2 regions of the Staphylococcus hsinchuensis genome follow, and region 2 is predicted to be linked to the other one. Evidence: a T-box and tRNA genes for the amino acid it is inferred to sense, from the RefSeq annotation. Region 2 holds a T-box; the other holds one or more tRNA genes.
The links. The T-box of region 2 lies ahead of serS (serine--tRNA ligase). A T-box ahead of a tRNA ligase gene usually reads a tRNA of that ligase, here a tRNA-Ser.

Region 1: it encodes a tRNA-Ser, which carries the amino acid that the T-box ahead of serS (serine--tRNA ligase) is inferred to sense. The anticodon was not compared.

The regions. Positions count from the first base shown of each region.
Region 1 is NZ_CP128355.1:1,284,360-1,296,328, reverse strand. It holds gene QQM35_RS06530 (CPBP family glutamic-type intramembrane protease) at 1-199, opposite strand, end outside; gene QQM35_RS06525 (YkvS family protein) at 205-390, opposite strand; gene QQM35_RS06520 (lipoate--protein ligase) at 587-1,576, shown strand; gene QQM35_RS06515 (IDEAL domain-containing protein) at 1,655-1,873, opposite strand; gene QQM35_RS06510 (competence protein ComK) at 2,126-2,689, shown strand; tRNA gene QQM35_RS06505 (tRNA-Asn) at 2,841-2,915, shown strand; tRNA gene QQM35_RS06500 (tRNA-Ser) at 2,919-3,007, shown strand; gene QQM35_RS06495 (bifunctional UDP-sugar hydrolase/5'-nucleotidase) at 3,160-4,668, opposite strand; gene QQM35_RS06490 (TrkH family potassium uptake protein) at 4,817-6,175, opposite strand; gene QQM35_RS06485 (hypothetical protein) at 6,595-7,494, opposite strand; gene QQM35_RS06480 (TerC family protein) at 7,731-8,531, opposite strand; gene QQM35_RS06475 (peptide chain release factor 3) at 8,823-10,385, opposite strand; gene QQM35_RS06470 (YueH family protein) at 10,398-10,646, opposite strand; gene QQM35_RS06465 (UDP-N-acetylmuramoyl-L-alanyl-D-glutamate--L-lysine ligase) at 10,627-11,969, opposite strand, start outside.
Region 2 is NZ_CP128355.1:632,635-644,603, reverse strand. It holds gene gyrA (DNA gyrase subunit A) at 1-1,378, shown strand, start outside; gene QQM35_RS03215 (NAD(P)H-hydrate dehydratase) at 1,498-2,310, opposite strand; gene hutH (histidine ammonia-lyase) at 2,725-4,233, shown strand; T-box leader at 4,289-4,486, shown strand; gene serS (serine--tRNA ligase) at 4,552-5,835, shown strand; gene QQM35_RS03200 (AzlC family ABC transporter permease) at 6,213-6,908, shown strand; gene QQM35_RS03195 (AzlD domain-containing protein) at 6,905-7,234, shown strand; gene metX (homoserine O-acetyltransferase MetX) at 7,305-8,273, shown strand; gene QQM35_RS03185 (DUF2232 domain-containing protein) at 8,467-9,393, shown strand; gene QQM35_RS03180 (DHH family phosphoesterase) at 9,408-11,375, shown strand; gene rplI (50S ribosomal protein L9) at 11,372-11,818, shown strand; gene dnaB (replicative DNA helicase) at 11,847-11,969, shown strand, end outside.

The DNA.
Region 1 (11,969 bases), 650 kb from region 2:
AACCAATACCGATCGAATTCAATAAGCGTTTAGATTCTAAATCTCGCTGATAAAATACATAGCTAATGCCAGCAAACAGCATTATTCCTGTATATAAATTCCAATAAACTTGATGTTCTCCTCTCATAATAAAGAGAATCACATGAAAAACAATAAAACTTACTATAAACCAAATTAATGCTTTTGATATTTTATTCATTAAATTTATCCTTCTTGTTCAACAATTGTGTATCGTTTATGATTGATCACTGTTTTTTCTGGCAAATCTAGTTGATTGAAATTCTCCATAATTGTTAAGTCTACAATTACTGAATTATCATTTATTTTTTCTACACGACCTTTTAAACCGTCATAAAATTCTACAATATTTCCAACTTCTGCAATAGTCATGCTTTATCCTCCCTAGAATTGCTTACTAGAAAACATTATACAAAAAATCTCACAACAAATAAACAAAAAACTATTAATTCTTATTGTTTTAATGGTAATTAAAAGTTTCATATTATGGAAGTATATGATTGGTAATTTTATAAAAAATGTAGGATAACTAGTAGTGAAAGTATTTTAGACGGCAAGGAGTGTTTTCATGAAATTTATTAGTAATAAAGATATCACTGACCCATCATTAAATTTAGCGATGGAAGAATACGTTTTAAAAAACATGCCTAATGATGATAGTTATTTTTTATTTTATGTTAATCGCCCTTCTATTATTGTAGGGAAAAATCAAAATACACATGAAGAAGTAAATAAAAGTTACGTCGAATCACACGGTATTGATGTTATACGCCGCATTTCAGGTGGAGGCGCTGTTTATCACGACACGGGAAACTTGAACTTTAGCTTTATTACTGACGATGATGGTAATAGTTTCCATAACTTCCGAAAGTTTACAGAACCGATTGTACAAGCGTTGAATAGTCTCGGCGTTGACGCAGAGATGAGTGGGAGAAATGACATTCAAGTTGGCAACGCTAAAATTTCAGGAAATGCAATGGTGAAAGTAAAAGAACGTATGTTTAGCCATGGCACATTGATGTTAAGTAGTGATTTAAACGAAGTACAAAACGCTTTAAAAGTGAACCCAGCAAAAATTAAATCAAAAGGAATTAAATCAGTTCGAAGTCGCGTTGCAAACATTGAAGAGTTTTTAAAACAACCACTTAATATTGATACATTTAAAGATATCATTTTAAAAACGATATTCGGTAATGAACAACCTGTTGAAGAATATATACTTTCAGATGAAGATTGGGAAAATATCGAGCAACTCAGCAATGAAAAATATCGAACTTGGGAATGGAATTACGGTAGAAATCCTAAATACAACTTCGAACGTGAAGAAAAATTCGATAAAGGATTTGTGCAAGTAAAATTTGATGTAAAAAAAGGACGTATTGAACACGCTAAAATATTTGGGGATTTCTTTGGTGAAGGTGATGTGACAGAATTGGAAAATGCCTTAATTGGTTCATTACATGAATTTAATCATATAGAAGAAGCGCTTTCTCACTTCGATTTACATCATTATTTTGGTGCAATCGATCGATATGAGCTCATTCGTTTAATGGCTTAATAAAAATAAAAGGTCTATACAGTCAATTAACTCAGTTAACTTCTGTATTAACCTTAAATGTTATCATTCGTATATAAATTATCCAACGAGAAATGCCTCCAACTTTTTATACTCGTTTGTATAACGGTTAAAGTCTTCCTCGTTCTTTCTTTCAAGCGCACGATCGATTAACGATTCCAGTTCATCTTTTCGAACATTTCTTAATGATTCATCAATAATTAACTCAATCCCTAAATCATTAATTGTCGAAACAAATGATTCTACTGTATGATATTTAATATTCGTATTGTGTTTCATACTCAGCACAACCTCTCTATTAATATTTACGAATAGTATACAGGCTTTTAATTTTAAAATCAATGAATTTTCTGACTTTTTCGAAAAAAGATATGAAGAACTTACTTTTACCAAAAATGATTAATCTCAATAATTGCATACTCAAAAATCAAATACTAGTAACCAATAAAATATTTTTATTATAAAAGTTGATTTTTATCATAGCTGCGTATATTATTTAGTTAGCGTCACAATACAAAGGAGGCAACAACAATGAATCAACAATACATTATTAAAAAAGGAGACATGGTGCTCCAGCCATGTAATTTAACCATTGGCCCTTACGCAGGAACATGTATTTACAGGTATCAAGAAGATAATTACACCGTAAAAGACCGTACACATAAAATAATAGAGAGGTCTTGCCGATTTTATGGTAGCAGTTATGTCTTTAAGAAAGAAGATACGATTCGAATTACAGGCATTAATAGTAAGCCCCCTATTTTATTCACTCCACTTTTTCCTACTTATTTTTTCCCTACACACTCTGACAGAAAAGAAGAAAACACTTGGATTAACATTCATTACGTAAGTCATATTAAGCCTATGAAAGAGAAAAAATGTAAAGTGATTTTCGTCGACAAACAATCTATCACAGTAAATATTTCAGCTCACAGTATGCAACATCAATATTTAAATGGCATTTACTATTATTATATGATGGATCGTGCAGCAAAAGTTGCAACTTTTGATCCCGAATCCCCTATTGATTATTCTAAATCTCAGATAAATATCTACGAAGCTTTAGCAAAATACTCATTGTTTGAACAAAAGTAATTGTAGCACTATTACTTAATAGTAAAATCATATATGTGGAGTATTTTGTTAATACAGTGTAAATATTCCACATATTTTTTAACATTAACCCTTGAAAAAATTACTGCAATTGATATAATTATATTTGTGCTTGATAAGAGATACATATTAATCCACAGTAGCTCAGTGGTAGAGCTATCGGCTGTTAACCGATCGGTCGTAGGTTCGAGTCCTACCTGTGGAGCCATATGGAAACGTACTCAAGTTGGCTGAAGAGGCGCCCCTGCTAAGGGTGTAGGTCGCGAGAGCGGCGCGAGGGTTCGAATCCCTCCGTTTCCGTTAATAATAGATACTTAAAGGATAGAACTTCATTGTTCTATCCTTTTTTGTTAAAAAATTGTAAGTAGTTTTAATTTATTATTGAAATGACAAAAAAGCTAAGACAAATACGTCTTAGCTTTTTTATTATATTAATTTGTCAGCATTTGCTATTAAGTTAAAACATTAAATGTTTGTTTGCACTCTATACGATAGTCTTTATCTTTTAGATTATTAGCAATTAATTCTACCATTGTGGTTTCCCCTTTATCGTGTATGATTGCATCTTCTAACAATTGTCGATAATTACGGAAACAGTAGTCTGTCATCGTTACGCGATAAACATAATCTAAATTGATGTTATTTAACGTAACACGTTCGAAAGGTTCGGCATTCATATCAATCGTATAATCGACCCCTTGCCAGAACGTGCATAACGTCTCATCAATAATTGTAGAACTCAATGCTTTATTATGAAAGGTAATATGCGCATAGCTATATTCCAATAGCATTTTAATATGTTTGCCCTTGATGGTTAAATCCATTGGCACATCTGGGGGTGGATAGGCTTCATATAATTCTTTATTAGTTACACTTTCAGACAATCCCTTCTCCCCATTGGTAGGAAGATGTACACATGAAATATCATAATTATATGCTCTATGAATACTATCATGCAATAATTGCGTGAAAGGATGCGGTTGTGTTATCACATCATCTAAACCTTCTATCTTCGTAGACTGAATGTGATCTGTTAACGTCTCATCGCCCCAGTGTTCCACAGCTTTACGATCATAATACGTTAAGTTTAACAACGTTGCGTCTTCTTCATAATTATTTAAATCAATAATGTCTGAATCAACGTGTTCCAATTCATAAGAATTTGTACGCTTTTTAAAATTTATTTTTACGTGAATAAGTTGTTCAGCATTTTGTCCTGCTTGCACATATAACGTTTGATCATCTCTTCCCATAAATGTTTGATGTTGGTGCCCAGTTATGAGCAAATCGATAACACCTAAGGACTGCATAATTTTTTCCGCTTCATTTACATTTTGTTCTCTTTCATCAGTTGATTTATTCAATTGATTTAAGCCACCATGATAAATGACAATGAGAAAGTCAGGTGCTTCAGTTTCATGGATATATCTAATCCAACGTTTTGAAGAGAGTAATGTTTTTTCAATGATGACGTCTTCTTCCATTTCAAAATGTTCACGTTCCATCAAGCCATCAGAAGTTAGACCAACAACTGCAATTTTGACGCCCTCTTTTTCTGTAACTATGTATGGTGTAGAGAAATATGGTTCACGCGTTTGTTGGTATTCAATATTCGCTGATAACCATGGAAATCTTGCTAGGGATACTGACTTTGAGAAAAATGATAAGCCAAATTTAAACTCATTAGGACTTATGCCACTCGCGTCATAATGCATAGCATTCATCAATTTGATCATTGGATGACGTTTATAAGGCGCCACGATGGCATAATAAAATGCCGCCAATGAACCTGCTAAACTACCCCCACTATCTAATAAGATAAGATTTTCATTTTGTTCTCGAACTTGATTGACATATGTACCTGCTCTATAAATATTTGATCCGTTATCACCGTTTAGAAAGTAACTGTGCATATCTGACGTTGCAATGATATCAATATCAATAGTCTCGCTTTTTGTCATATTTACCCTCTCCTCATCACCCACATTTTAACATGTTTTTTTAATATTTTGATACTATGAAAAAATTTAAGTAAGTCCATCTTTGATTTTCAGATAAAAATAACGAGGCAAGGATTTGAGTTATAATCCTTACCTCGTTCAAATTAAGTTAACCTATTTGTATACGTTCTTTCGGATAATGGAATTTATCTGGTTCTTTCCGTCCACCTATCATAATGATAAAACTAATCAAACCGACACGGCCGATAAACATTAATAGCATTAATACTACCTTCGTTAAATCATTACAATCAGATGTAACTCCTACTGATAAGCCACAAGTTCCGAACGCTGACATGACTTCGAATAAAACTTGTGTTAATCCGATACCTTCCTTTTCAGTAACTAAAATAACGACAACACTCGTAAACGTAAGTATAATCGACATAATAAATACAGCAAATGAACGTTGTACATCCGTAATATGAATTTCTCTGTTGAATACTTTGATGTCTGTCTTTTCGGAGTTATTATTGAAATTCAAAATAAATAATATAAGAATCGCAAATGTAGTCGTTCTTATACCACCGCCAACAGAGTTTGGTGAGGAGCCTATAAACATCAATATACTCATAATCAAATTCGTACCATCACCAAAATGACTCACATCGATCGTTTGAAGGCCAGCACTTCTCGTCGTTGAAGATTGGAATAATGCTGAAAACAATGCTTTATGCCAGGACATACCTTGAAAAGCATGATTATGTTCCAATAATAATAGAATAAGCACACCAAAAATAAACAATCCTAAATAAGTGATTGTTGTAATTTTCGCAAACAATGAAAATCTAAAGTTTGTTATTCTATTCAGTATATATGCCTTAGCTTCAAGTAACACTGGAAATCCTATTGAACCTAACACAATTAAGAACATTACGATTGTTTGTACAAAATAATCATTAGCATACGGAATTAAAGATTCTCCGGTTATATCGAGACCACCATTTGTCGTCGCAGAAACAGAGACGAAAACACCTTGAAGAATCGCGTTTTTCAAATCTGGATTATCTCTGTAAAAATAGAAAGTTAATAATGCGGCTCCTACTAACTCAATAATTATAATCGTACGAACAATATCTAATATTAACTTTACCGTTCCACTCATCGTATGTTTATTATTATCTAACATAATGAGTTGACGTTCTCTCATACCTATATGTTTACCCAATACAAGCCATAGCATTGTACCTATTGCCATAACGCCAATGCCGCCGATATTTAAAATAATTAAAATAATAATTTGACCAAAAGTTGAATATGTATCAGCAATCGTCACGGGTGTTAAACCTGTTACACTCACTCCTGACACTGCAACAAACAATGTGTCTATCGGTTTAACATCTACACCAGGTTTATGTACAAAGGGTAAATTAAGTAATAAAAATGCCACAATAATTGCAAATATATAATAGATTGCAATCCCTTGTTGAGGACTTGATTTCTTTAGCAATTGATTAAAAATAGACAATTTCTTTTCACCCCAACATTACTCCAATTTAATTTTTCTCTTTATAACTATTCGATTTTACCATTTTTCATATAATGCTCATTCATGATTTCAATAAAACAATACTTTGTCAGTAGCCTAAGTTAGCATCAACTTGTTTACCATCCAATTTTACTATGACATTATTAATTTGCAAACCTGTAACAGCACTTAATGATTTTTTGACTAACCGATTATGTGATTTTACCGATATTTCCGGGGTACAGTTTGATATATATCATTTATACTATCAATCATAACAATTTTATGCCTGTAATAGGATAATTGACTTTTCGATTTTGTGCAAGCTCTTCATATTAATGATGGTACAACATGCATTTTTGCGACAAAGCTATAACTTAAAAAGGGAGTGGGTCAGATATCTAGTTTTCTAATGGATATTACGTAGTCCCACTAATTGACAAAGAGTCTGAGACATCTATTTTGTCCCAGACTCTTGTACCTAATTCATTCTGTTGTTGACTATTTTTTCTAAATTGTTTATCTGAATTTTTTGTATCATCCGTAGCGTTTTTAATTGTCACTGCAGACGCTTCAGAACCTTCAGTATGATTCATCGCAGTGGTTTGATTTGTATTTATCTCATTATTGTATGCAGTTTCGTGAGCATGTTTATTATGATGTACTGCACCAAATATCGCTTTAATTAATAATAATAGTATGATGACCGCTACAACAATCGCAATTTTCGGCCAATGTTTAGCAAAAAATCCTTGATTATGTTCTTTTGAATTAGCATCAGTGCCTTGCTGATTCTCATTTTCGGTTTCTTTATACGTAGATTGTTTGTTATTAGTTTTAGTGTTAACAGGCGATGAATCTTCGGTAGACTTTTTATGTTCGCTATCTTCATTTAAATTAGCATTTTGCTCTGTTTCACTTTGCGTTTGATTCACCGTATTTAAATTTTTCTGTTTGTCTGAAACACCGTGCACTGACGAGTCATTTGATTGATCATCCACTTTGTGCGTCTCTTCTTTATTTTCGCTTTGGTTTTGATGATCCTTGTCATATGTCGTTTGTTGTGAACGTTTCGCAGCTAAAGCTTGCTGTTGTTGGATTTCTTCTTGAGTCAGCTTTTCAATACGGGCTTTACGTAAATTATCTTTCACGCGTTCTTCGTTATTTTTTGCTAATTGTTCCTCTTTTATTGCTTGTTGTGCTTTTCGTTGTTGTTCTTCTTTTACGCGCTGTTCCCTTTCTTCATTATGAAAGTATTCTCGTCGTTTGCGCTTATATTCATTTTTTGGGATAACGTGTTTTTCATCTTCTTTAGACATAAGTTTTCCCCCTTACTTACAAAAATTCACATCAATTATAATCTAATCATATGAATATTGCTATCTCCCATATTCTACTGCTTAATATAAATTATAATCATTTTTACTCTAAATTACTAATTTATTTTGATATCCGAACAAAATCATTAAAAAAAGACCTAGCTATTATGAACCAATCTCATTGATTGTCATAATTAGCGTAGGTCTCTAACATTCTAGTTTCTACTTTTCACTTTTTACTTTTTTTCTGCTTTCTTATTCTTTCTCGCTGAAGCAATCCAACCGATAATTACGAGAAGAATCATTACACCCCAGAAAATACATTGCCATAATAGTGAATGTGGGAAACTTTCAGGGATAATATGAATGTCTTTATGTGCTAACACCATGACGATTAATTTAATACCTACCCATCCTACGATTGCGAAGGCAGCACCTTCTAAACCTGGGTATTTATTTAATAAATTAACGAACCATGACGCAGCGAAACGCATGATAATTACACCAAGCATACCGCCCACAAACATAACACCAAATTGACCTATGTCCATTCCGCCAAATGGAATTCCAATTTTAGGTAAAGTTTGGGCAATGGCTAATGCTGCCAACATAGAATCAATGGCGAATGCAATATCTGCAAATTCGACTTTAAATACTGTACCCCAGAACTCTTTAGGGCTTGCTTCAGATTCTTCACCATCTTCATTATAGTGATGATCATCATTATCTTGTTGATCATCCTCATCTTTATGTTTGAAGAAATCAAATAGATTTTTACCAGACATATAAAGTAAATAAAGGGCTCCTGCTGCTTGAATCCACCAGAATTGAGCAATAATACTAATAATAAATAAAGAAATGAATCTAAAAATCATAGCTCCTAGCAATCCATAGAACAATGCCTTTTTACGTTGTTTAGGTGGTAAATGTTTAACCATAACTGCCATTACAACAGCATTATCTGCAGCCAATAATCCTTCTAAAAAGAAAAGTACAACTAATACCCATCCATATGATAATAAAATACTCGGATCCATTAGTGACAACTCCTTAAGTTTTTTTACATAAAAATAGAGACCTAGCTAAATATGCATGCACTGCATCCAATCAACGTTGAACAGACATTCATAATTAGCAAAGGTCTCACTCGACAATAAATGTATTGCCCACATTACCGGAAGTGTCTTGCACTTCGTAATGACGATAAAATGACTACATTGTTTACGTATATATAAATTACATACTGTAAATAATAGCTAAGTTACTCCCCTCTGACTATTAAGCCATAGGTATTCTATTTATAAAGTCATTATACATAAATCCAAAAGTTATAACAAACTATATAATTTGATTTCTGGGAACTTTTCTTCGAACCAACGAGTGGCAAATTCGTTTTCAAATAAAAATACAAAATTATCTTTAATATCTTTCACTAAAATTGAACGTGATGAACTCATACTATCTTTAATATCTTCTTCATTTTCTATCCATCTGGCAATTTTTTGGCCAACTGGTTCCATCACAACTTCTACATTATATTCATTCTTTAAACGGTGTTCGAATACTTCAAATTGTAGTTGACCGACTGCACCGATAATAATTTGATTTGTATGAAGTGCTTTATAATATTGAATCGCACCTTCTTGAACTAATTGTTCAATACCTTTATGGAAATGTTTTTGTTTCATCACGTTTTTAGCTGAAACTTTCATAAAGATTTCTGGCGTAAACTGTGGTAATTCTTGGAAACTGAACTTTTGATTACCACCAATTAATGTATCACCGATTTGATAATTTCCTGTATCGTATAAACCGATAATATCACCAGCTACAGCATGGTTGACTGTTTCTTTATCATCAGCCATGAAAGATGTTGAACGTGTGATTTTTTGTTTTTTCTTAGTACGTTGTAACTTCAGGTCCATACCTCTTTCAAATGCACCACTGACTACGCGCATAAAAGCGATTCTATCCCGGTGTTTAGGGTCCATGTTAGCTTGGATTTTAAAAATAAATCCTGAGAAATCTGTATCATATGGACTTACTTCAATATCCTCTACCGTTTGTCGTGCATCAGGCATAGGTGCATTATCTACATACGCATTTAAGAAGTTTTGAACACCGAAATTAGCTAAAGCTGAACCAAAGAATACAGGTGTCAATTCACCTTGTAATAATGCTTCGTTATCGAATGATTCGCCCGCTTCTTCGACTAACATCAATTCTTCAATCGCTTGTTCGAAAGCACTATCGTTTGTTACTTCATGCTCCTCTTCTAATTCGTAATCATCATTTAAATGTAAGATATTTTCTTCATCTCTAAATGGTTCAATTGTACGTGAATCACGATCTATAATACCGAAGAAATTTTGGCCCATACCAACTGGCCAATTCATCGGGTATGTTTCAATATTTAAAGTAGATTCAATTTCATCTAATAATTCAAATGGTTCTTTACCTACTCGGTCCAACTTATTAATAAATGTAAAGATCGGTATACCACGCATCTTACAAACTTTGAAGAGCTTTAATGTTTGAGGCTCGATACCTTTCGCACAGTCAATTACCATGACAGCACTATCGACAGCCATTAACGTACGATACGTATCTTCTGAGAAATCTTCGTGTCCTGGTGTATCTAAAATATTAATTTTATAATGATCATAATCAAATTGCATGACTGAACTTGTAACAGAAATACCACGTTCTTGTTCAACTTTCATCCAGTCACTTGTAGCGAACTTTCCACTTTTCTTCCCTTTAACTGTACCTGCTTCTCTAATCGCACCACCGAAAAGTAATAACTTTTCAGTAAGTGTAGTCTTTCCGGCATCAGGGTGAGAAATAATCGCAAAGGTCTTTCTTGATTCTACTTCTTCCTTAATACTCATTTATAATCTCCTTTAGTCCTCGAATATCCATTGGATGATTGCGTTTGCTATATCGTTTGATAATGATTCATCCAGTAACGTAAACAAGTGTATCACAAGTTCATCTTTGAAATCATCATCACTTAACGATTTATCTACCTCTAATGACCAGTTTAATTCTGGTATTGCAATCAAATACATGTCATTCTCATTATTTAAAGCAATATATACATTACTTGCGATATCATTAATCGACAAAGATTTAATGATCAACTGGTCCACCGCCAAACTTTTCGTAAGCAGCCTCTAAACCGATTAAATCATCTCTATGTGGAACTTTAACGTGACCTGGCATAATTTGATAAGGCTCTCTACCTTTAGATGCGAGCACAACAGTATCGCCTGGTTGCGCAATTTCAATCGCGTGACGAATACCTTCCGCTCTATCTTCAAATTCAACGTATTGATCATGTGTCGCACCTTTAGCTAATTCTGACGTTAATTTCTTTGGATCATCATTAGCTGGATTATCAGGTGTGAAAATAACATAGTCAGCACGACTTGCAACGCGACCCATTTCTGGTGTTTTCGTCATATCACGCTCACCTGCCATACCACATAGGAAAATTAATCTCTGCGTTGCGAAAGGTTTCACAGCATCTATTAATTTATCCATACCATCAGCCGTGTGTGCGTAATCAATAATTAAATCAATTGGTAAAGAAGGATCTAAGACTTCTAAACGACCTTCTACAGGTTCAAGTGTTTCAACCGCATTGATAATATCCTCTAAAGCAATACCCTTACTCCATACCGCAATCATTGCTGCCATTATGTTAGAGACATTAAAACGACCTACATAAGGTGATTTCACTTGATACGTACCTTCTGGTGTATCAAAGTTAAACGTTACTCCTTGTAATGATTCATTTATATCTTTAGCCATAAATTGAGCTTCATTTTCAATGCCATAAGTAAATGTTTCATAAGGTGTCACTGAAGCTAAGTAATCAGAGAAAGCATCATCATTATTTAACACAGCATATTTATCTTTGGATAAATCTTCACCTAATTGACTGAATAGCAATGATTTCGCATGACCATAGGCTTCCATTGTGCCATGAAAATCTAAATGATCTTGTGTTAAATTTGAAAAAATCGCAACATCAAAGTCAACACCACTTAATCTTCCTAATGACAGTCCATGACTAGAAACTTCTAATGTCATTGCTTCAGCTTTTTTAGTTACCGCTTCTTGCATTTTTTTCGTAAGTGAAACGGTCTCTGGTGTCGTATTGGCACCTTTAGTAATCTCTTCATCGATTTGGAATCCATTTGTACCTAAATACGCACTATGTTTGTCTAACTTCCTATATATATGATGTATCATTGTTGCAATCGAAGTCTTACCATTCGTTCCGGTAACACCATATGTAATCATTTGTTGGCTTGGGAAATCAAATAGAAAATTAGCTAGTATACTTGCAACGCGTAACGTGTTAGGAACAACAACCTGAGTCACGTCACCTTCAAGTGATTGCTCTTGGTTCACGACTACAATCTTACTTCCTTTATCAACAACATCCTGACAGAATTTATGACTGT
Region 2 (11,969 bases):
TTTAGAGCGTGACAAGATTGAAGATGAATACAACAACTTGATTGAGTACATTAAAGAGTTACAAGCAATTCTTGCCGATGAAGAACGCTTACTTCAAATCGTAAGAGATGAGCTTATCGATGTTCGTGATCGCTTTGGCGATGAACGTCGCACTGAAATTCAATTAGGCGGTTTAGATAGTATTGAAGATGAAGATTTAATACCTGAAGAACAGATCGTCATTACATTAAGTCACAATAATTACATTAAACGATTACCAGTTTCTACATATAGAGCTCAAAATCGTGGCGGCCGTGGTGTCCAAGGTATGAATACGTTAGAAGAAGACTTTGTCAGTCAACTTGTAACGATGAGTACGCATGATAACGTCTTGTTCTTTACGAATAAAGGTCGCGTGTATAAACTTAAAGGTTATGAAGTGCCGGAACTCTCACGTCAGTCTAAAGGTATACCAATTATCAATGCGATAGAGCTAGATTCCGATGAAAAAATCAGTACGATGATTGCCGTGAAAGATTTAGAAAGTGAAGAAGATTACTTAATATTTGCGACACTTAAAGGACGTGTGAAACGTTCTGCATTAAGTAATTTCTCACACATCAATAAAAACGGTAAAATCGCAATTAGTTTCAAGAATGATGATGAGTTAATTGCGGTAAGACTTACTGATGGTAATGAAGATGTCTTAATCGGTACATCTCACGCTTCATTAATCCGTTTCTCAGAACAAACATTACGCCCACTTGGTCGTACGGCAGCGGGTGTGAAAGGTATCACGCTACGCGAAGGAGACGAAGTTGTCGGCTTAGATGTAGCACATGCTAGTAGCGATGATGAACTCCTTGTAGTAACTGAAAATGGTTACGGTAAACGTACACCAGTTAAAGATTACCGATTATCAAATCGTGGCGGTAAAGGTATCAAAACAGCAACAATTACTGAACGAAATGGTAATATCGTTTGTATTACTTCTGTAACTGGTGAAGAAGATTTAATGATTGTTACGAATTCAGGTGTAATCATCCGTATTGATGTGCAAGATATTTCACAAAATGGACGTAGCGCTCAAGGTGTTCGTCTCATCAAGCTAAGTGATGATCAGTTCGTTTCAACTGTAGCGAAAGTAAGTGAAGAAGAGAAAAAAGAAGAAGCCCTCGAAACATCCGAAGCAGAACAAGGCGAAGATGAAATATCAAATGAGAGCGAAACAATCGCTGATGATCAAACACCTGGTAATACAATTCATACTGAAACAGAAGATGAAAGTACTACTACAGACGATGCTAATTCAACAGAACGCCAAGAACTTAGACAAGACTTCATGGATCGTGTAAATGAAGATATTGAAAACGAAGATAACGATGAAAGTGATGAATAACAAATAGAAAAGCACGACCTTTCTTTATTAGAAAGGTCGTGCTTTTTCATATAATTTATCGAATTTGTATAGATTACATTAAAATTTAGTATGCCTACCGTCTATTTTGGACTGTGAATTTAACTTTCTAATGATTTCATCACATATGGAATTTCATTAATTAATCTTGAAGGTGGAACGACATACATTGAAGAAGATAATTCTTCGCCAATATAACTATGTGTATAAGTCGCACTTGTTACCGCTTCTTCAAAATTATCAAACTGTCCAATAAAGCTTGTGATCATACCAGCTAAAGTATCACCCATACCACCTGTAGCCATTGCAGGTGTACCTATAGGTAATTTGTAATCACTATTTTTAAAGTAAATTTCTGTGCCGTGCTTTTTAAGAATGACTGTAGAACCTAATTGATCAACCGCTTCACGATTGCGTTCATATGTTTGCTCATCTACAGGAATATTACTTAAACGCTCCCACTCTTTTGGATGCGGTGTAAAAATCACGTTACATGAAGGGATATCCGGTTTCAATTTACTAAATATAGTAATTGCATCCCCATCCACGATTAAAGTTTGATGTGGTTGGATATTTTGCAATAAGAAAGTAATTGCGTTGTTCCCTTTAAAGTCACAACCTAATCCAGGACCGATTAAGATACAATCTGTATGCTCAATCATCTTCGTTAACATCTTAGTATCATTGATATCTATAACCATTGCCTCAGGACAACGTGAATGAAGCGCTGCATGGTTAGTAGGATGTGTAGCTACAGTAATTAACCCACTTCCACTAAATACACATGCACGTGCTGCTAGCATAATTGCCCCACCTAAATTTACATTTCCACCGATTAAAAGAATCTTTCCGTAATCACCTTTGTGAGTTTCTTCATTACGTTTCGGTATGTTAACTGATGATAAAACTTCCACAATTGAAACCTCCCTTAAATAAATACTCATTTTTATAGTCGTGTCGTACGTGTTGAAAAAATAAATGAAGCATGAGCATTGCATATAATTCCACAACCAAACTTAAATCCTTATAGGAAAAGGTAATAAAGTGTGTGAAAACAATGTGCTCATCTCCATTGATAACAATACGGTCAAAACAACAATTTCTAAATACAATAGTGTATATTATACTTGGTTTGGCCGTAAGTCAATACTTTGATTCGTAAAGAATTTATAAAGTTACATTAACCTTTGTTAAGTTAAACTTTACCCTATTAAATCGGTAACTTAATAATACGTTACGGATATTGTTCAAAGTGTTGTTTCCATAAAAGTGTAAGCGTATACTTTTTATTAAACAAAGGATTTATTTAAAACAAAGGAGATGGAAGAATGGTATTACATTTAGATGGTGAATCATTAACAATTAATGAAATTAAGCATTTTTTAGAACATTCAGATACCGTTAGCATTGGAGATCTCACACTAGAACGAGTTAGAAAAAGCAGACAAATCGTTGAAGACATTATAGAAAAAAAACAAGTTATTTATGGTATTACGACTGGATTTGGATTGTTTAGCGATGTACGCATTGATGAAGGTGAATATAATCAGTTACAAACGAATTTAATTCGTTCACATTCATGTGGTATGGGCAAACCTTTCCCTAAAAACGTAGCATTGGTCATGATGGTATTACGACTTAATACATTAATCAAAGGGCATTCTGGTGCCTCAGAAGCTTTGATTGATCAATTACAATATTTTATTAATCATCGTATTATCCCAGTTATCCCTGAACAAGGTTCACTAGGAGCTTCTGGTGATTTAGCACCATTATCCCATTTAACATTAGCGTTAATTGGTGAAGGTGAAGTTTATTATGAAGATCAAAGATTAGACAGTCGGGATGTCTTAAAACGTTTAAATCGAGAACCACATGTGCTAAAAGCTAAAGAAGGTTTAGCGATGATTAATGGTACGCAGCCAATGACAGCACAAGGTATTATTAGTCATATTGAAGCGGAAAGTTTAGGGTTACAAGCAGAGTGGATTGCTTCATTAACACATCAAGCTTTAAATGGTATTACAGATGCTTATAATGAAAACGTTCATAAAGTAAGAAACCATCCAGAACAAATTGAAGTGGCAGCACGTATGAGAGACTGGTTAGAAGGTTCAGAACTTACGACAAAACAAGGTGATATAAGAGTACAAGATGCGTATACATTACGTTGTATCCCTCAAATTCATGGAGCGAGTTTCCAAGTCTTCAATTATGTAAAAGAAAAACTAGAATATGAAATGAACGCTGCGAACGATAATCCGCTTATCTTTGATAATGACAATGAAACATTAGTGATCTCAGGCGGTAATTTCCATGGTCAACCTGTCGCATTTGCTTTAGATTTCTTGAAAATAGGAACAAGTGAGTTGGCCAATGTTTCAGAACGACGTCTAGAACGTCTAGTAAACCCTCAATTAAACCAAGGATTACCAGCATTCTTAAGTCCACAACCAGGTTTACAAAGTGGTGCCATGATTATGCAATACGCTGCAGCAAGTCTCGTTTCAGAAAATAAAACACTTGCTCATCCAGCAAGTGTAGACTCTATTCCGTCTTCAGCCAATCAAGAAGATCATGTTTCTATGGGAACAATTGCTTCACGACATGGTTATCAAATAGTTGAAAACGCTCGTCGCGTTTTAGCAATTGAAACAATCATCGCGTTACAAGCAGTTGAACATAAAGATGTTAAAAAGTTATCACCAAAAACATATGAAAAATATAACCAATTACGAAAAATTGTTCCTTCCATAACAGAAGATCGTCAATTCCATAAAGATATTGAAGCAGTATCACAATATCTGCGAGAAGCAGCTTACAAAGAAACAGTATAATGCGTGTCATGCTTGAAATCACAAAATTGATTTGCTATATTTAATTTAAGTTAATAATAGTATTGTTCGTAGGCCAAGTAACATTAATTATTTGATTTCAGAGAGCTTGTGGTAAGTGTGAACAAGTAATCAATATTAATGCGAATCTACCTACTATATGAAAGAACAATCGGTTTTAACCGTTATTTTAGTGTGAGCGCAGTCTAAATTAGGCTGTTAAATAGGGTGGCAACGCGTAGACCACGTCCCTTGGGTAAGGGATGTGGTCTTTTTTATACGCGGAGTCCTCAAATTTATCTTCGAAAGGATGAAATTTTTATGTTGGATATTAAGTTATTCCGTAAGACACCAGATTTAGTTAAAGAGAAAGTTACTAAGCGAGGCATGGATGACAGTGTTGTTGATGACGTATTAAAGTTAGACGACCAACGCCGTGAATTGATAAGTAAAGCTGAAGAAATGAAAGCTGAACGTAATAAAGTGAGTGGTGAAATCGCTCAGAAAAAACGTAACAAAGAAAATGCTGATGATGCGATTGCTGCAATGCGTAACTTAGGCGATGACATCAAAGCTTTAGATGAACAATTAAATAAAGTAGATGCAGAACTAAACGATCAGTTATCTCGTATTCCTAACTTAATTCATGATGATGTTCCTGAAGGTGCATCAGATGAAGACAATGTAGAACTTAAACGTTGGGGCACACCACGTGAATTTGATTTCGAAGCTAAACCCCACTGGGATTTAGTGGAAGAATTGAAAATGGTAAATTTCGAAAGAGCTGCTAAAGTATCTGGAGCAAGATTTGTCTATTTAACTGGTGATGGTGCACAACTTGAACGTGCGTTAATGAACTACATGGTAACAAAACATACAACGCAACATGGTTATACTGAAATGATGGTACCTCAATTAGTGAATGCAGATTCTATGTACGGTACAGGTCAGTTACCTAAATTTGAAGAGGATTTATTCAAAGTTGAAAAAGAAGGTCTTTATACAATTCCTACAGCAGAAGTTCCTTTAACAAACTATTATCGTAACGAAATTATTGAGCCGGATGTCTTACCTGAGAAATTCACAGCACAATCTGCATGTTATCGTAGTGAAGCGGGTTCAGCAGGAAGAGATACAAGAGGTCTTATCCGTCTCCACCAATTTGATAAAGTTGAAATGGTTCGATTCGAAAAACCAGAAGATTCTTGGGATGCATTAGAAGAAATGACAACAAATGCTGAAGCGATATTAGAAGAACTTGGATTACCATACCGTCGTGTGATCTTATGTACAGGCGACATCGGATTCGGTTCAAGCAAAACATATGATTTAGAAGTTTGGTTACCAAGTTATAATGAATATAAAGAAATTAGTTCTTGTTCAAATATTACTGATTTCCAAGCACGTCGTTCAAATATCCGTTTCAAACGAGATACAAAAGCAAAACCAGAATTAGTGCATACACTAAACGGTAGTGGACTTGCAGTAGGTCGTACATTTGCGGCTATCGTTGAAAATTATCAAAATGAAGACGGATCAGTAACAATTCCAGAAGCACTTGTACCATTCATGGGTGGAAAAACAGAAATTCGTCCTTTTAAATAAATAAATTAGAAGAGATTATTTTTAAAATAAATAGTATTAGTTAATAACGAAATCGCTATTCATTTAAGGTAGAAGCGCATAAAAGCTTCTGCCTTTTTATTTTGATTAATGAAACTAAAAACCCTCTCCTTATAAGCTTTTCACATGAATTATTTAGTAGTAGGGGAGGGTAGGGGAGGTGTAAAAAGTCAAAAATATAGAAGGACGTCTAAAAATATTTTAAAAATTACAAATTCTTTAAAGAGTTGTTATTTCAACTTTTATAGACGAACGTTTGTCTTCGGTCACACAAACGGTATTCTAAAATAGGTGGGAGTTTTCTGAATTTTGTATTAGAATAGCAATACTTATTTTTTAAAAGGGAAGGCGGTGGAAAGTTGGCAGAACATCTTTCATTTAGGCAAGGCGTTAGGGAATGTATACCGACTTTATTAGGCTATGTAGGAATTGGTTTGTCATTTGGAATCGTCGCAACTTCTTCCGGTTTCCATTTAATAGAAATCATCTTACTCTCATTATTAGTTTATGCAGGATCCGCGCAATTTGTCATATGTTCGTTAGTCATTGCGGGAACGCCATTATATGCGATTGTTTTAACCACATTTATTATCAATTCCAGGATGTTCCTTTTAAGTCTGACATTAGCACCGAATTTTAAAAATTATGGCATTTTAAATCGTATCGGTCTGGCTTCATTAGTTACTGATGAAACATTTGGTGTAGCCATAACACCTCATGTGAAAGGGGAAAAGATAAACGATCGGTGGCTACATGGTTTAAATATTACAGCTTATACATTTTGGACAATAGCTTCGATAGCAGGTGCTTTGTTTGGTAAACAAATTAAAAATCCTGAGAGTTTTGGATTAGATTTCGCAATTATTGCGATGTTTATTTTTTTAGCTGTATCTCAATTTGAGACCATTTCACGTAAACGTATTTCAATTTATGTAAAACTTATCCTCTGTACAATTGTAATGATGTTTGGATTTAGTATGTTTGTTCCTACATATATTGCAATTCTTATTGCGTCTACGTTGGCAGCACTTTTAGGGGTGGTGTTGGATCGATGACCTCAACAACGCACATACTCATTATTATAGTTTTATGTGGTCTTGTTACTTGGTTAACACGCGTTATACCATTCGTTCTTATATCCAAAGTTGGTTTGTCAGAACGCATAGAAAAATGGCTTTCATTTATACCAATTACTTTATTTACAGCATTAGTTATTGATGGCGTGATAAAACAACATGAAAGTGGATTTGGTTATAGTTTAAATTTACCGTTTGTAATTACAGTCTTTCCAACGATAGTCGTTGCATTTTGGACACGTAGTTTAACGGTTACAATAATATTTGGCATGTTAATGACAGCATTGATAAGAATATTCATGTAAGGTAATACACATTTATTATTCAGAATATTACGATTTTAATTTGTAGAAAATAAAACTGAGGAGGCTAACAATGACGAATTATACAGTAGATACTTTAGAGTTAGGTTCATTTACTACTGAATCAGGTGAAACGATAAACAACTTAAAATTACGTTATGAACATGTGGGATATGCAGGGCAACCGTTAGTGTTAGTATGTCATGCTTTAACGGGTGATCATTTAACTTATGGCACGGATGCGGAGCCAGGTTGGTGGAGAGAGATTATTGATGGAGGTTATATGCCTGTACACGACTACCAGTTTCTGACATTTAACGTCATTGGAAGTCCTTATGGTTCTAGTTCTGCATTAAATGACCCTAATTTTCCTCAGAAACTAACTTTGAGAGACCTTGTACGAGCAATTGAAAAAGGTCTTGAGGCGTTAGGTTACAGTCGAATTAATATCGTGATTGGAGGTTCACTTGGCGGTATGCAAACACTTGAACTACTATATAATCGTCGTTTTGAGATAGATAAAGCAGTAATACTTGCTGCAACCGATAAGACTTCCTCCTACAGTAGAGCCTTTAATGAGATTGCTAGACAAGCGATACACCTAGATAATGAAGAGGGATTAAGTATAGCAAGACAACTAGGCTTCTTAACTTACCGTTCCTCTAAAAGCTATGACCAACGTTTCACACCTTCAGAAGTAGTTTCATATCAGCAACATCAAGGTAATAAGTTTAAAAATAACTTTGATGCCCAGTGCTATTTAACACTGCTGGACGTCTTAGATAGTCATGATATTGACCGTGGTAGAAATGACGTAAACGAAGTATTCGCGAATTTAAATACCAAGGTGATGACACTCGGATTTATTGATGATTTACTCTACCCAAATGATTTAGTACAAGCAATGGGAGAACGCTTTAAATATCACAAACATTGCTTTGTACCAGATAATGTAGGACATGATGGTTTTTTATTAAACTTCAACGATTGGGCACCAAATCTCTATCATTTTTTAAAGGTTTCAAAAATAAAGCGCAAATAAAATACTGAATTTATCCATCACGCATGAGCAACAAAAATGGAATATTGAACCTTAAAAACTGTTGATAAAGGAAATGAATTAATAATAAATAATAGAAACATTTTCTCAAACACGCTATCTATTAAAAATATAGCCAGTTAAATTGTGTAAAAGTTTTAAAGAGGTTAGAATGGTACGTATAGTTAAAAATAGTATAGGAGTGGCGAACTTGTTTTCTAAAATTTATCCAAAGGCAACTATACTGAGTATATTGGCGCTGTTAATAGTCGCTACAATTCTACATATATTGCCACCTTTGGGTCTCATATTAACCCTTTTTGCAACGATACCAGGAATTATTCTCTGGCATAAATCTGTAGAATCATATGGTATAGCTGCCGTGGCTACAGTCGTATTATCTACGTTGTTTGGTAATATCTTTGTATTGAGTTTCATGATAATTATCTTAATTATGAGCTTTGTTATAGGGCAATTGCTAAAAGAACGTACAACAAAAGAAAGAATTCTTTATATAACAACAACTTACATAAGTATGATCGTCTTAATTACGATTATGGTGTTACAATCACTTTCCCAATTACCTAAACTAATGAGCCTGATGAAACCAATTAAGCACCAAATCAAACAAATGATGGCAGAGAGCTCGGTTTCAGGTGATTTTAAAGGAATGTTTGACGAAAGCTTTCGTCAAATGACGGTTCAAATACCAAGTTATATCATTATCGCAATATTTATTTTCGTGTTGGTTAATTTATTAATTACGTTCCCATTACTACGTAAATTTAAAATCGCAACACCTATTTTCAAGCCATTATATGCATGGCAGATGAGCAAAACGTTACTTTACATATATTTAATTGTGTTGCTTTGTGTTATGTTTGCTAGCCAACAGGGTACTTTCCAAAGTGTCGTATTAAATATGGAAATTGTGTTATCATTATGTATGTATATTCAGGGTTTAAGTGTTATACATTATTTCGGAAAAGCGAAATCTTTACCGCTCGTAATTACAATTATGTTTATCGTTTTCGGTACGTTTATTAATCCATTTACACATATTGTAACTTTACTGGGTGTGATTGATTTATACATCAATTTAAAAGGTATCATTAAAAAATGATTAGAGGTGGAAAAATGAACCGTCAATCCACTAAAAAGGCATTGGTTTTACCATTTATTATTATGGTATTAACAGCAATTGCGTTAGTTGTGATCTGGTTTATATTTAATCAGCTCGTTGCTGGTATCGCATCAATTGCTTTAATACTTATAATAATTGGGACTTTATTTTTGGTAAGACAGGCTTTTCAAAGATTAGACAACTATGTTGACGATTTAAGTGGACGTGTTTCAGTAGGTAACAATCTCGCAATTAAAAATTTACCTATTGGAATGATCATTCTAGATGACAATGAAAATATTGAATGGATGAACAAATTCATGTCGGAAAGGGTCAACCGCAACGTAATTTCTGACCCGGTCAATGAAGTTTATCCAAACATTTTGAAACAATTAGAGAAAACACAAGAAATTGAAATCGAAGACAATGAACATCACTATCGCGTACAGTACGCAGAAAATGAAAAAGTATTATATTTCTTCGATATTTCTGAAGAAGTTCAAACAAACAAATTGTATGAGGATTCTAAACCAATTATCGCAACGTTATTTTTAGATAACTATGATGAAATAACGCAAAATATGAATGACACACAACGTTCGGAAATCAACTCTATGGTAACGCGTGTCATTAACAAATGGGCGACGGAACATGATGTTTACTTTAAACGTTATAGTTCAGACCAATTTGTAGCTTATTTAAATCAACGCATTTTAAACGAAATAGAAGATAATAACTTTGGAATCTTAGACCAATTAAGAGAGAAAAGTGTCGGTTATCGTGCCCAATTAACATTGAGTATCGGAATTGGTGAAGGATCAGAGAACTTAATCGATTTAGGTGAGTTATCACAATCAGGTCTAGATTTAGCACTTGGACGTGGTGGTGACCAAGTAGCGATTAAACATATGAATGGTAACGTACGTTTCTACGGCGGTAAGACTGACCCTATGGAAAAACGTACACGCGTAAGAGCACGTGTTATTTCACATGCACTGAAAGACATCTTAATGGAAGGTGACAAAGTCATCATCATGGGACATACACGTCCAGATTTAGATGCTATCGGTGCGGCTATCGGTGTTTCACGATTTGCCATGATGAATAACTTAGATGCATACATCGTATTAAATGATTCTGATATTGATCCGACGTTACGACGCGTTATGGATTCTGTAAATGAGAAACCAGAATTGAAAGAACGTTTTATTACATCAGATGAAGCGTGGGACATCATGACTTCCAAGACAACGTTAGTCGTAGTAGATACACACAAACCTGAAATGGTTATCGATGAAAATATTTTAAATAAAGCAAACCGTAAAGTTGTCATCGACCACCATAGACGTGGAGAAAGCTTTATTTCTAGTCCATTATTAATTTATATGGAACCTTATGCCAGCTCTACAGCTGAGTTAGTTACTGAATTATTAGAATATCAACCGACAGAACAACGTCTAACAAGACTTGAATCAACAGTGATGTTTGCAGGTATTATTGTCGATACACGTAACTTCACATTACGAACAGGTTCAAGAACGTTTGATGCGGCAAGTTATTTACGTGCCCACGGTGCTGATACGATATTAACGCAACATTTCTTAAAAGATGATATCGATACGTATATCAATCGTACGGAACTCATTCAAACTGTCGAACTACAAGAACATGGCGTGGCAATTGCACACGGTTCAGAAGAAAAGATTTATCATCCTGTCACAGTTGCACAAGCAGCGGATGAATTGTTAAGTTTAGACGGTGTAGAGGCATCGTATGTAGTCGCTAGAAGAGAAGATAATGTCGTTGGTATGTCTGCCCGCTCACTAGGTGCAGTCAACGTGCAGTTAACGATGGAAGCACTAGGCGGTGGTGGTCACTTAACCAATGCAGCGACGCAACTTAAAGACGTTTCGGTTGAAGAAGCAATCTCACAATTACAACAAGCAATTACAGAACAAATGAGTAGGAGTGAAACTAAATGAAAGTAATATTCACACAAGACGTTAAGGGAAAAGGTAAAAAAGGCGAAGTTAAAGACGTGCCTGTAGGTTATGCTAACAATTTCTTACTTAAGAAAAACTACGCAATCGAAGCGACACCAGGTAACTTAAAACAATTAGAACAACAAAATAAAGCAGCTGAAGCGGAAAGACAACAAGAAATTGAAGATGCTAAAAAATTAAAAGAACAATTAAGCGAACTTGAAGTTGAAGTTTCTGCAAAAACAGGTGAAGGCGGTAAATTATTTGGTTCAGTAAGTACTAAACAAATCGCCCAAGCGTTACAAGAGCAACATGACATTAAAATCGATAAACGTAAAATGGATTTACCAAATGGAATTCATGCATTAGGTTACACTAATGTACCTGTAAAATTAGACAAAGAAGTTGAAGGTACAATTCGCGTGCATACAGTAGAACAGTAATAAGGATGAAATAAGAGGTGTAATCATTATGGATGGAATGTATGAACAAAACCAAATGCCTCATAATAACGAGGCAGAACAATCTGTCTTAGGTGCCATTATTTTAGATCCAGAATTGATTAACTCGACTCAGGAAGTATTGCTTCCTGAG